Regions from separate parts of the Streptomyces sp. NPDC085937 genome, predicted to be linked through region 1. Evidence: riboswitches for the same ligand, from Rfam matches in the RefSeq annotation. Region 1 holds a riboswitch; the other holds the start of a gene.

What was found. A riboswitch is a leader RNA that binds a small molecule or an ion and turns the genes downstream of it on or off. The one in region 1 is predicted to bind thiamine pyrophosphate.
Region 2: another riboswitch for thiamine pyrophosphate. It lies ahead of thiO (glycine oxidase ThiO); the one in region 1 lies ahead of ACIF8S_RS30170 (thiamine ABC transporter substrate binding subunit).

Annotation. Positions count from the first base shown of each region.
Region 1 is NZ_JBITSH010000019.1:78,581-82,800, forward strand. Features, by position in the region: gene ACIF8S_RS30160 (hypothetical protein) at 1-30, shown strand, start outside; gene rlmN (23S rRNA (adenine(2503)-C(2))-methyltransferase RlmN) at 229-1,335, shown strand; TPP riboswitch at 1,360-1,465, shown strand; gene ACIF8S_RS30170 (thiamine ABC transporter substrate binding subunit) at 1,546-2,628, shown strand; gene ACIF8S_RS30175 (ABC transporter permease) at 2,625-4,220, shown strand, end outside.
Region 2 is NZ_JBITSH010000012.1:111,922-116,141, reverse strand. Features, by position in the region: gene ACIF8S_RS24480 (thiazole synthase) at 1-748, opposite strand, end outside; gene thiS (sulfur carrier protein ThiS) at 750-971, opposite strand; gene thiO (glycine oxidase ThiO) at 968-2,134, opposite strand; TPP riboswitch at 2,132-2,243, opposite strand; gene ACIF8S_RS24465 (NAD(P)/FAD-dependent oxidoreductase) at 2,419-3,648, shown strand; gene ACIF8S_RS24460 (Rv2175c family DNA-binding protein) at 3,777-4,142, shown strand.

The sequences.
Region 1 (4,220 bases):
ACGGCCCGTGCGGAGGCGACGCGGTCCTGAGCCGGGATGCCGCTGTCCTCACGGGTGCGGTGCTCGCCGCCCAGGTCGGGAAGGTGCGGGCAGCCGGCGGGTGAGCCTCGCCGGGCCGTGCCCGGGCCGCCCGAGGTGGTCCGGCAGCGATCCCGGCGAGCGCGGCCGGCCGGTGTGGTCATCGGCACCCGCAGGTCACCCATGTGGATCTGCGACACTGGTACAGCCATGCCTAAGCCCGGAGAACTTACATTCGTCGCGCCGCGCGGAGTCAAGAAGCCGCCGCGGCATCTTGCCGATCTCACGCCTGCCGAGCGCAAGGAGGCGGTTGTCGCGGTCGGTGAGAAGCCGTTCCGTGCCAAGCAGCTCTCGCAGCACTACTTCGCGCGGTACGCGCACGACCCGGAGCAGTGGACCGACATCCCCGCCGGCTCGCGCGGGAAGCTGCAGGAGGCGCTGCTTCCTGAGCTGATGACCGTCGTGCGGCATCTGTCGACCGACGCGGGGACGACCCGCAAGACGCTGTGGAAGCTGTTCGACGGGACCCTCGTCGAGTCCGTGCTGATGCGGTACCCGGACCGGGTCACCATGTGCATCAGCTCCCAGGCCGGCTGCGGCATGAACTGCCCGTTCTGCGCGACCGGGCAGGCCGGGCTCGACCGGAACCTGTCGACCGCCGAGATCGTGCACCAGATCGTGGACGGGATGCGGGCGCTGCGCGACGGCGAGGTGCCCGGCGGACCCGCGCGGCTGAGCAACATCGTGTTCATGGGCATGGGCGAGCCTCTCGCCAACTACAAGCGGGTCGTCGGCGCCATCCGCCGGCTCACCGACCCCGAGCCGGACGGGCTCGGGCTGTCGCAGCGCGGCATCACCGTGTCGACGGTCGGCCTGGTGCCGGCCATCCACCGGTTCACCGAGGAGGGCTTCAAGTGCCGCCTCGCCATCTCGCTGCACGCCCCTGACGACGAGCTGCGCGACACCCTCGTCCCCGTGAACACGCGGTGGAAGGTGCGCGAGGTGCTCGACGCCGGCTTCGAGTACGCGGCCAGGTCGGGACGCCGGCTGTCCATCGAGTACGCCCTCATCCGGGACATCAACGACCAGGCGTGGCGGGGCGACCGCCTCGGACGGCTCCTCAAGGGGCGGCCCGTGCACGTCAACCTCATCCCGCTCAACCCGACGCCGGGGTCCAAGTGGACCGCGTCCCGGCCCGAGGACGAGAAGGCGTTCGTCGAGGCGATCGCCGCGCACGGTGTGCCGGTGACGATCCGGGACACCCGTGGTCAGGAGATCGACGGGGCGTGTGGTCAGCTCGCCGCGAGCGAACGGTAGTCTGACCCGGGTACGTACATCTTCATATTCCGACAGGGGAGCGCCACAGCGCTGAGAGTGCGGCACCGGCCGCAGACCCTCCGAACCTGGCCCAGGTCATTCTGGGTAGGGAGATCGGTCATCACTCGAGCTGTTGCGCCCTGCCCGGGACCCCGCCCAGGGGTTCCGGGCAGGGCCGCGTCTCTTCCTGGTCACTCCAGGAGGAATCAAGTGGACATCACCAAGAAGGTCATGGTCCTGGCCGTCGGGCTGGGGCTCGTCACGCTGTCCGCCTGCGGGTCGTCCGGCGACGACGGCGGCAGCGGTACCGGCTCCAGGACCGTGACCCTCGTCAGTCACAACTCGTGGGCCGTGTCGAAGGACGTCGTCGCCGCCTTCGAGAAGCAGTCCGGCTACAAGCTCAAGGTCCTCGAGGACGGCGACGCGGGCCAGGCCGTGAACAAGGCGATCCTGACCAAGGACAACCCCCAGGGCGACGTCTTCTTCGGCGTCGACAACACCCTGCTGTCCCGCGCCCTCGACAACGGGCTGTTCCAGTCCTACGAGGCCAAGGGATCCGACCAGCTGCTGCCCGAGTACCGGGTGGACGAGGACGAGCACCGGGTCACCCCGGTCGACACCGGTGACGTCTGCGTCAACTACGACAAGGCCTGGTTCGAGGACAAGGGCCTGACCCCGCCGAAGTCCCTCGACGACCTGGTCAAGCCCGCCTACAAGGACCTCCTGGTCGTCGAGAACGCCGCCACCTCCTCACCCGGCCTCGGCTTCCTGCTCGGCACCGCCGCCAAGTACGGGGACGAGGGCTGGCGGGACTACTGGAAGAAGCTCAGGGCCAACGGCGTCAAGGTGGTCGACGGCTGGGAGCAGGCCTACAACGAGGAGTTCTCCGGCTCGGCCGGCGGCAAGGAGGCCAAGGCGGACCGGCCGCTCGTCGTGTCGTACGCCTCCTCGCCGCCCGCCGAGGTGATCTACGCCGACCCGAAGCCCGACACCGCGCCCACCGGCGTCGCCGAGGGCACCTGCTTCCGGCAGGTCGAGTACGCGGGGCTGCTGAGCAACGCGAAGAATTCCGAGGGCGGCAAGGCACTGCTCGACTTCCTGATCGGCAAGACCTTCCAGGACGACATGCCGCTCAACATGTTCGTCTACCCGGTGCGCGAGGGTGCGTCCGTGCCTGAGGAGTTCGTGAAGTTCGGGCCGCAGGCGAAGCAGCCGCAGACCATGGACCCGGTGAAGATCGCCGAGAACCGTGACCAGTGGGTCAAGTCGTGGACCTCGCTCGTACTGAAGTGAGCCCGCGCCGGCGCGGGTGGTGGCGCCGGAACGCGGCACGGCTCGGCCTGTTGGCCGTGCCGGCCGCGTTCTTCGCGGTCTTCTTCGCCTACCCGGTCACCGCGATCGTCGCGCGCGGGCTGAAGACCGACGGCGGCTGGCAGCCCGGGCGGATCGCGGACGTGCTGGCCCAGTCCGACATCCGCCAGGTGCTGTGGTTCACCACCTGGCAGGCGCTCGTCTCCACGGGCCTCACGCTGGTGATCGCGCTGCCCGGCGCCTACGTCCTGGCCCGTTTCGACTTCCCCGGCAAACAGATGCTGCGGGCGGTGATCACCGTGCCGTTCGTGCTGCCGACGGTCGTCGTCGGCACGGCGTTCCTCGCCCTGGTCGGACGCGGCGGACTGCTGGACGAGCTGTGGGGCGTGCGCCTCGACACCACCGTGTGGGCGATCCTCCTCGCGCACGTCTTCTTCAACTACGCCGTGGTCGTCCGCACCGTGGGCGGGCTGTGGTCCCAGCTCGACCCGCGTCAGGAGGAGGCCGCGCGGATGCTCGGCGCCTCCCGTCTCACCGCCTGGCGTACGGTCACCCTGCCGGCGCTCGCCCCCGCCGTGGCCGCCGCCGCGCTGATGGTCTTCCTGTTCACCTTCACCTCGTTCGGCGTGGTGCAGATCCTCGGCGGGCCCACCTTCTCCACCCTCGAAGTGGAGATCTACCGGCAGACCGCCGACCTCTTCGACCTGTCCACCGCCGCCGTCCTCACGATGATCCAGTTCGCCGCCGTCGGCCTGATCCTCGCGCTGCACGCCTGGACCGTGCGGCGTCGTGAGACCGCGCTGCGCCTCGTCGACCCCTCGGTGACCGCGCGCCGGCCGCGCGGCGCAGGGCAGTGGGCGCTGCTCGGCGGAGTCGTCGCCACGGTGGCCGTGCTGCTCCTGATGCCGCTCGGCGTACTGGTGCAGCGCTCCTTCGGCAGCGCCGGCCTCGGCTACTACCGGGCGCTGACCGACGGCGACGGGGGAGTGTTCCTCGTCGCGCCCATCGAGGCGGTCGGCAACTCGCTGCGCTACGCCGTCGCCGCCACCGTGATCGCTGTGGTGATCGGCGGGCTCGCCGCCGTCGCGCTCACCCGGCGGGACGCGGGGCGGCTGGTGCGCGGCTTCGACGCGCTGCTGATGCTGCCGCTCGGGGTGTCCGCGGTGACCGTGGGCTTCGGCTTCCTCATCGCGCTCGACGAGCCGCCGCTGGACCTGCGCGCCTCCTGGATGCTGGTCCCGCTGGCGCAGGCACTGGTCGGCGTCCCCTTCGTCGTACGGACCATGCTGCCGGTGCTGCGGGCGGTGGACGTACGGCTGCGGGAAGCGGCGGCGGTGCTCGGGGCGTCGCCGTGGCGGGCGTGGCGTGAGGTGGACCTGCCGCTGGTGCGGCGGGCGCTGCTGATCGCGGCCGGGTTCGCCTTCGCGGTGTCTCTCGGGGAGTTCGGGGCGACGGTGTTCATCGCGCGGCCGGACAACCCCACCCTTCCGGTGGCCGTGGCGCGGCTGCTGGGACGGCCCGGGGACCTCAATTACGGCCAGGCCATGGCCCTGTCGACCATCCTGATGATCGTG
Region 2 (4,220 bases), on a different contig from region 1:
GGGAGGAGGCCTGCGCGAAGTGCCGCCGGGGGATGCGTCCCGCCCGCCGCGCGAGCCGTCCCGCCTCCGCCGCGCCCCGCATCGCGGACGCCATCAGCACCGGTTCCTGGGCGCGGGTGACGGCGGACGCCAGCATCACGCCCGCGCAGCCCAGCTCCATCGCCAGCGCCACGTCGGAGGCGGTGCCGGCCCCGGCGTCCAGGATCACCGGCACCCCGGCCCGCTCCACGATCAGCTCGAAGTTGTGCGGGTTGCGGATGCCCAGACCCGACCCGATCGGCGAGCCGAGCGGCATGACCGCCGCACAGCCCACGTCCTCCAGCTTCCGGGCCAGCACCGGGTCGTCGTTGGTGTACGGCAGGACCGTGAAGCCGTCGTCGACGAGCGTCTCCGCCGCGTCCAGCAGCTCGACCGGGTCCGGCAGCAGGGTGCGCTCGTCGGCGATGACCTCCAGCTTCACCAGGTCCGTGCCGAGCGCCTCCCGGGCCAGCCGCGCGGTGAGCACGGCCTCCCCGGCGGTGAAGCACCCGGCGGTGTTCGGCAGCACCCCGATGCCCAGCTTCCGCAGCACCGACAGCACGGACCCGTGCACCGAGGGGTCCACCCGCCGCATGGCGACGGTCGTCAGTTCCGTCCCGGACGCCACCAGCGCCCGCTCCAGCACGTCGAGGCTCGGCGCCCCGCCGGTCCCCATGATCAGGCGGGACGTCAGGGCCCGGCCGCCGAGGACGAAGGGATCGTCGGCCATGTCAGCCTCCTTGGACCGCGGTGAGGACCTCCACCCGGTCCCCTTCGGTCAGGGGGGTGGCGGGCCACTGGGCGCGCGGGACGACGGTTTCGTTGAGGGCCGCGGCCACCCCGGAGGGCGCGGCGGTGAGCGACCTGACGACGAGGTCCAGGGCGGTTCCGGGCGGGAACCGGCGGGGCTCGCCGTTGACGGTGACGGTGACGGTGGTGACCCGGGTGGTCATACGGGCTGCTCCGCGAGGACGGGGGCGCCGAAGCGCCGGGGCGAGAAGGGGAGGGCCTCCTGGGGCAGGTCGCCGGTGGTCAGCGCCCGCGCCATGGCGTCGCCGGTGACGGGCGTCAGCAGGACGCCGTTGCGGTGGTGGCCGGTGGCCAGCAGCAGTCCCGGGAGCCGCGTCGGGCCGAGCAGCGGCGCGTTGTCGGGGGAGCCGGGGCGCAGACCGGCGATCGTCTCGGTCAGCGGCAGCTCGGTGATGCCGGGGACCAGCTCGTGGGCGTCACGCAGCAGCTCGTAGACGCCACCCGCCGTGACGGTGGTGTCCCAGCCCATCTCCTCGCTGGTCGCGCCGATCACCAGCTCGCCGTTCTCACGTGGCACCAGGTAGACGTGGCTGCCGCGCACCACGGCCCGCACCGTGCGGCTCAGGAAGGGCTCGGGCCGGTCGGGCATCGCCAGCCGCAGCACCTGCCCCTTGACCGGCCGCACCGGGGGCAGCACGTCCTGCGGGACGCCCGCGAGCCTGCCGCTCCAGCTGCCCGCGGCGAGCACCACCTGGCCCGCGCCCAGCTCGTCACCGGCCGCGGTGACGACACCGCGCGCCCGGTCGCCGGCGACGACCAGCTGCTCGGCCCAGGTGTGGTGGAGGATGACACCGGCCCGCTCGCAGGCGGTCACGAGGGCGGACGCCAGCCGTCGGGGGTCGATCTGGTGGTCGCCGTCCACCCGCAGCCCGCCGCGCACGCCCGGCGCGAGCATCGGCTCCAGGCGGCGGCACTCCCGTCCGGACAGCCACTGCGAGTCCAGGCCGGAGCGCTGGTGCAGGGCGTGCAGCTCGCGCAGATGCGCGCGGTCGTCGGCGTCCAGCGCCACGGCGAGGGTGCCGCTGCGGCGGTAGCCGAGGTCCTGGCCGGTGTACTCGGTCAGCTCGGCGGCGAAGGCCGGGTAGCGGCGCGCCGAGGCCAGGCTGAGGCCCAGCAGCGTCTGCTCGCCGTGGTGCAGCTCGGTGACGGCGGCCAGCATCCCGGCGGCCACCCGGGCGGCGCCGCCGCCCGGCTCGGGGTCCACGACGGCCGTGGCGAGTCCGGCCTGCGCGGCCCGCCAGGCCGTGACCAGACCGATGATCCCGCCCCCGACGACGAGGACGTCTGCGCTACGCGTGGGCGACATGGGCGTCCAGCCCCTCCCTTCGCCGGCATGACCCGGATCAGGTTCGTACGGTCGGAGGCCGCCAGCCTCCCTCTCAGCCCGGTGCGTCCGGGCTCCCGCGAGTGCGTGTACGCGGGCCACCCTAGCCCGCGCCACGCGGCACCCGTAAGGGACCCCGCGTGGGAGGGGCGGCGGGGTCCCCCGCGCGGGAGGGGCGGCGACCCGGCGGGGGGAGCGGCGAGGGGTCCGGCGGGGGGAGCGACGAGGGGTCCGGCGCGGCGGGCGCGGGTGTCTATGGTGAGCGGGTGAGCGAGCAGACGCAGGAACCGGGAGGGGCCGCGCCGCGGCGGGTCGTGGTGGCGGGCGCGGGCATGGCGGGCGTACAGACCGCGGCCGCGCTGCGGGAGCAGGGCTTCGACGGTGAGGTGACGCTGATCGGGGCCGAGCCCCACCAGCCGTACGACCGGCCGCCGTTGTCGAAGGCGGTGCTGCTGGGCACGGCCGAGAGTTCCGCGTTCGACGTGGATTTCGAGGAGCTCGGCATCGGGCTGCGGCTGGGCTGCGAGGTGCTGGGCCTGCGCCCCGGCGACCACGAACTGGACACCGAGGCCGGGCCCGTCCCGTACGACGTGCTGGTGCTCGCCACCGGCGCGGAACCGCTCCGGCTGCCCGGCACCGAGGGTGTCGCCGGCGTGCATCTGCTGCGCACCCTGGACGACGCGGCACGGCTGCGGCCGGTGCTCGCCGCGCAGCACGACGTCGTGGTGGTCGGCGCCGGCTGGATCGGCGCGGAGTTCGCCACGGCGGCCCGCGAGGCGGGCTGCGCGGTCACCGTCGTGGAGGCCGAGGAGCGGCCGCTGGTGGGGGCGCTGCCCGCCGAGGTCGCCGCGCCGATGGCCGCCTGGTACGCCGAGGCCGGGGTCACGCTGCGCACCCACGCGCGCGTACGGGCCGTCGAATCCGGTGCCGTGCTCCTCGACGACGGCACGCGGCTGCCCGCCGGCGCGGTGGTCGTGGGCATCGGGGCCCGCCCCGCCACGGCCTGGCTGACCGGCTCCGGGATCGCCCTCGGCACGCACGGCGAGGTCGTCGCGGACGAGCACCTGGCGACCTCCCTGCCGGATGTGTACGCCGTCGGCGACTGCGCGTCCTTCCCGTCCGGCCGCTACGGCGAGCGCCTGCTGGTCCACCACTGGGACAACGCCCTCCAGGGCCCCCGCACGGTCGCCGCGAACATCGTCGGCGGGGGTGGCGAGGTGTACGACCCGGTGCCGTACTTCTGGTCCGAGCAGTTCGGCCGCTTCGTGCAGTACGCGGGGCACCACGCGGACGCCGACCGCACGGTGTGGCGCGGGGACCCGGCCGGCCCGGCGTGGAGCGTGTGCTGGCTGCGCGGGGACCGTCTGGTCGCGCTGCTCGCGGTGGGGCGGCCCCGGGACCTGGCGCAGGGACGCCGGCTGATCGAGGCGGGCGCCGCGATGGACCCGGAGCGGGTGGCGGACCCGGCGCGGCCGCTGAAGTCGGCGACGGCGTGACCCCGGGCGCGCGTCCTCCGCACGACGCGTCCGTCCTCCGCACGACGCGTCCGTCCTCCGCACGACGCGCCCGCCCGGCCGGACGGGGTCGGCTTCCGACTGTCGGTGGCAGGTGGCAGGCTTGTCCCGTGACCGAGATTGACGCAAAGATCGATGCTCTCGTCCCCGCCTGGCTCACCCTTCCCGACATCGCCGAACAGTTCGGCGTCGAGGTGACGCGCGTCCGGCAGCTGGTGAAGGACGGCCAGCTCATCGCCGTACGCCGGGGTGAGAACCGCGCACTGCACGTCCCCGCCGCCTTCATCGACGGGGACAAGGTCGTCAAGGGCCTGACCGGGACCCTGACGCTCCTGCGGGACGACGGCTTCACGGTCGAAGAGATGCTGGAGTGGCTGTTCACCCCCGACCCCAGCCTGCCGGGCACGCCCGCGCAGGCGCTGAGCGAGAACCGTGGCACGGAGGTGAAGCGTCGGGCGCAGGCTCTCGCGGTCTGAATCCCTGCCCACCCGCCTGTCGGTGTTCCCGCCGGCCGGGGCCCGGTGCTCTGGTCGGTGGGACGCCGTGGGGGCGCG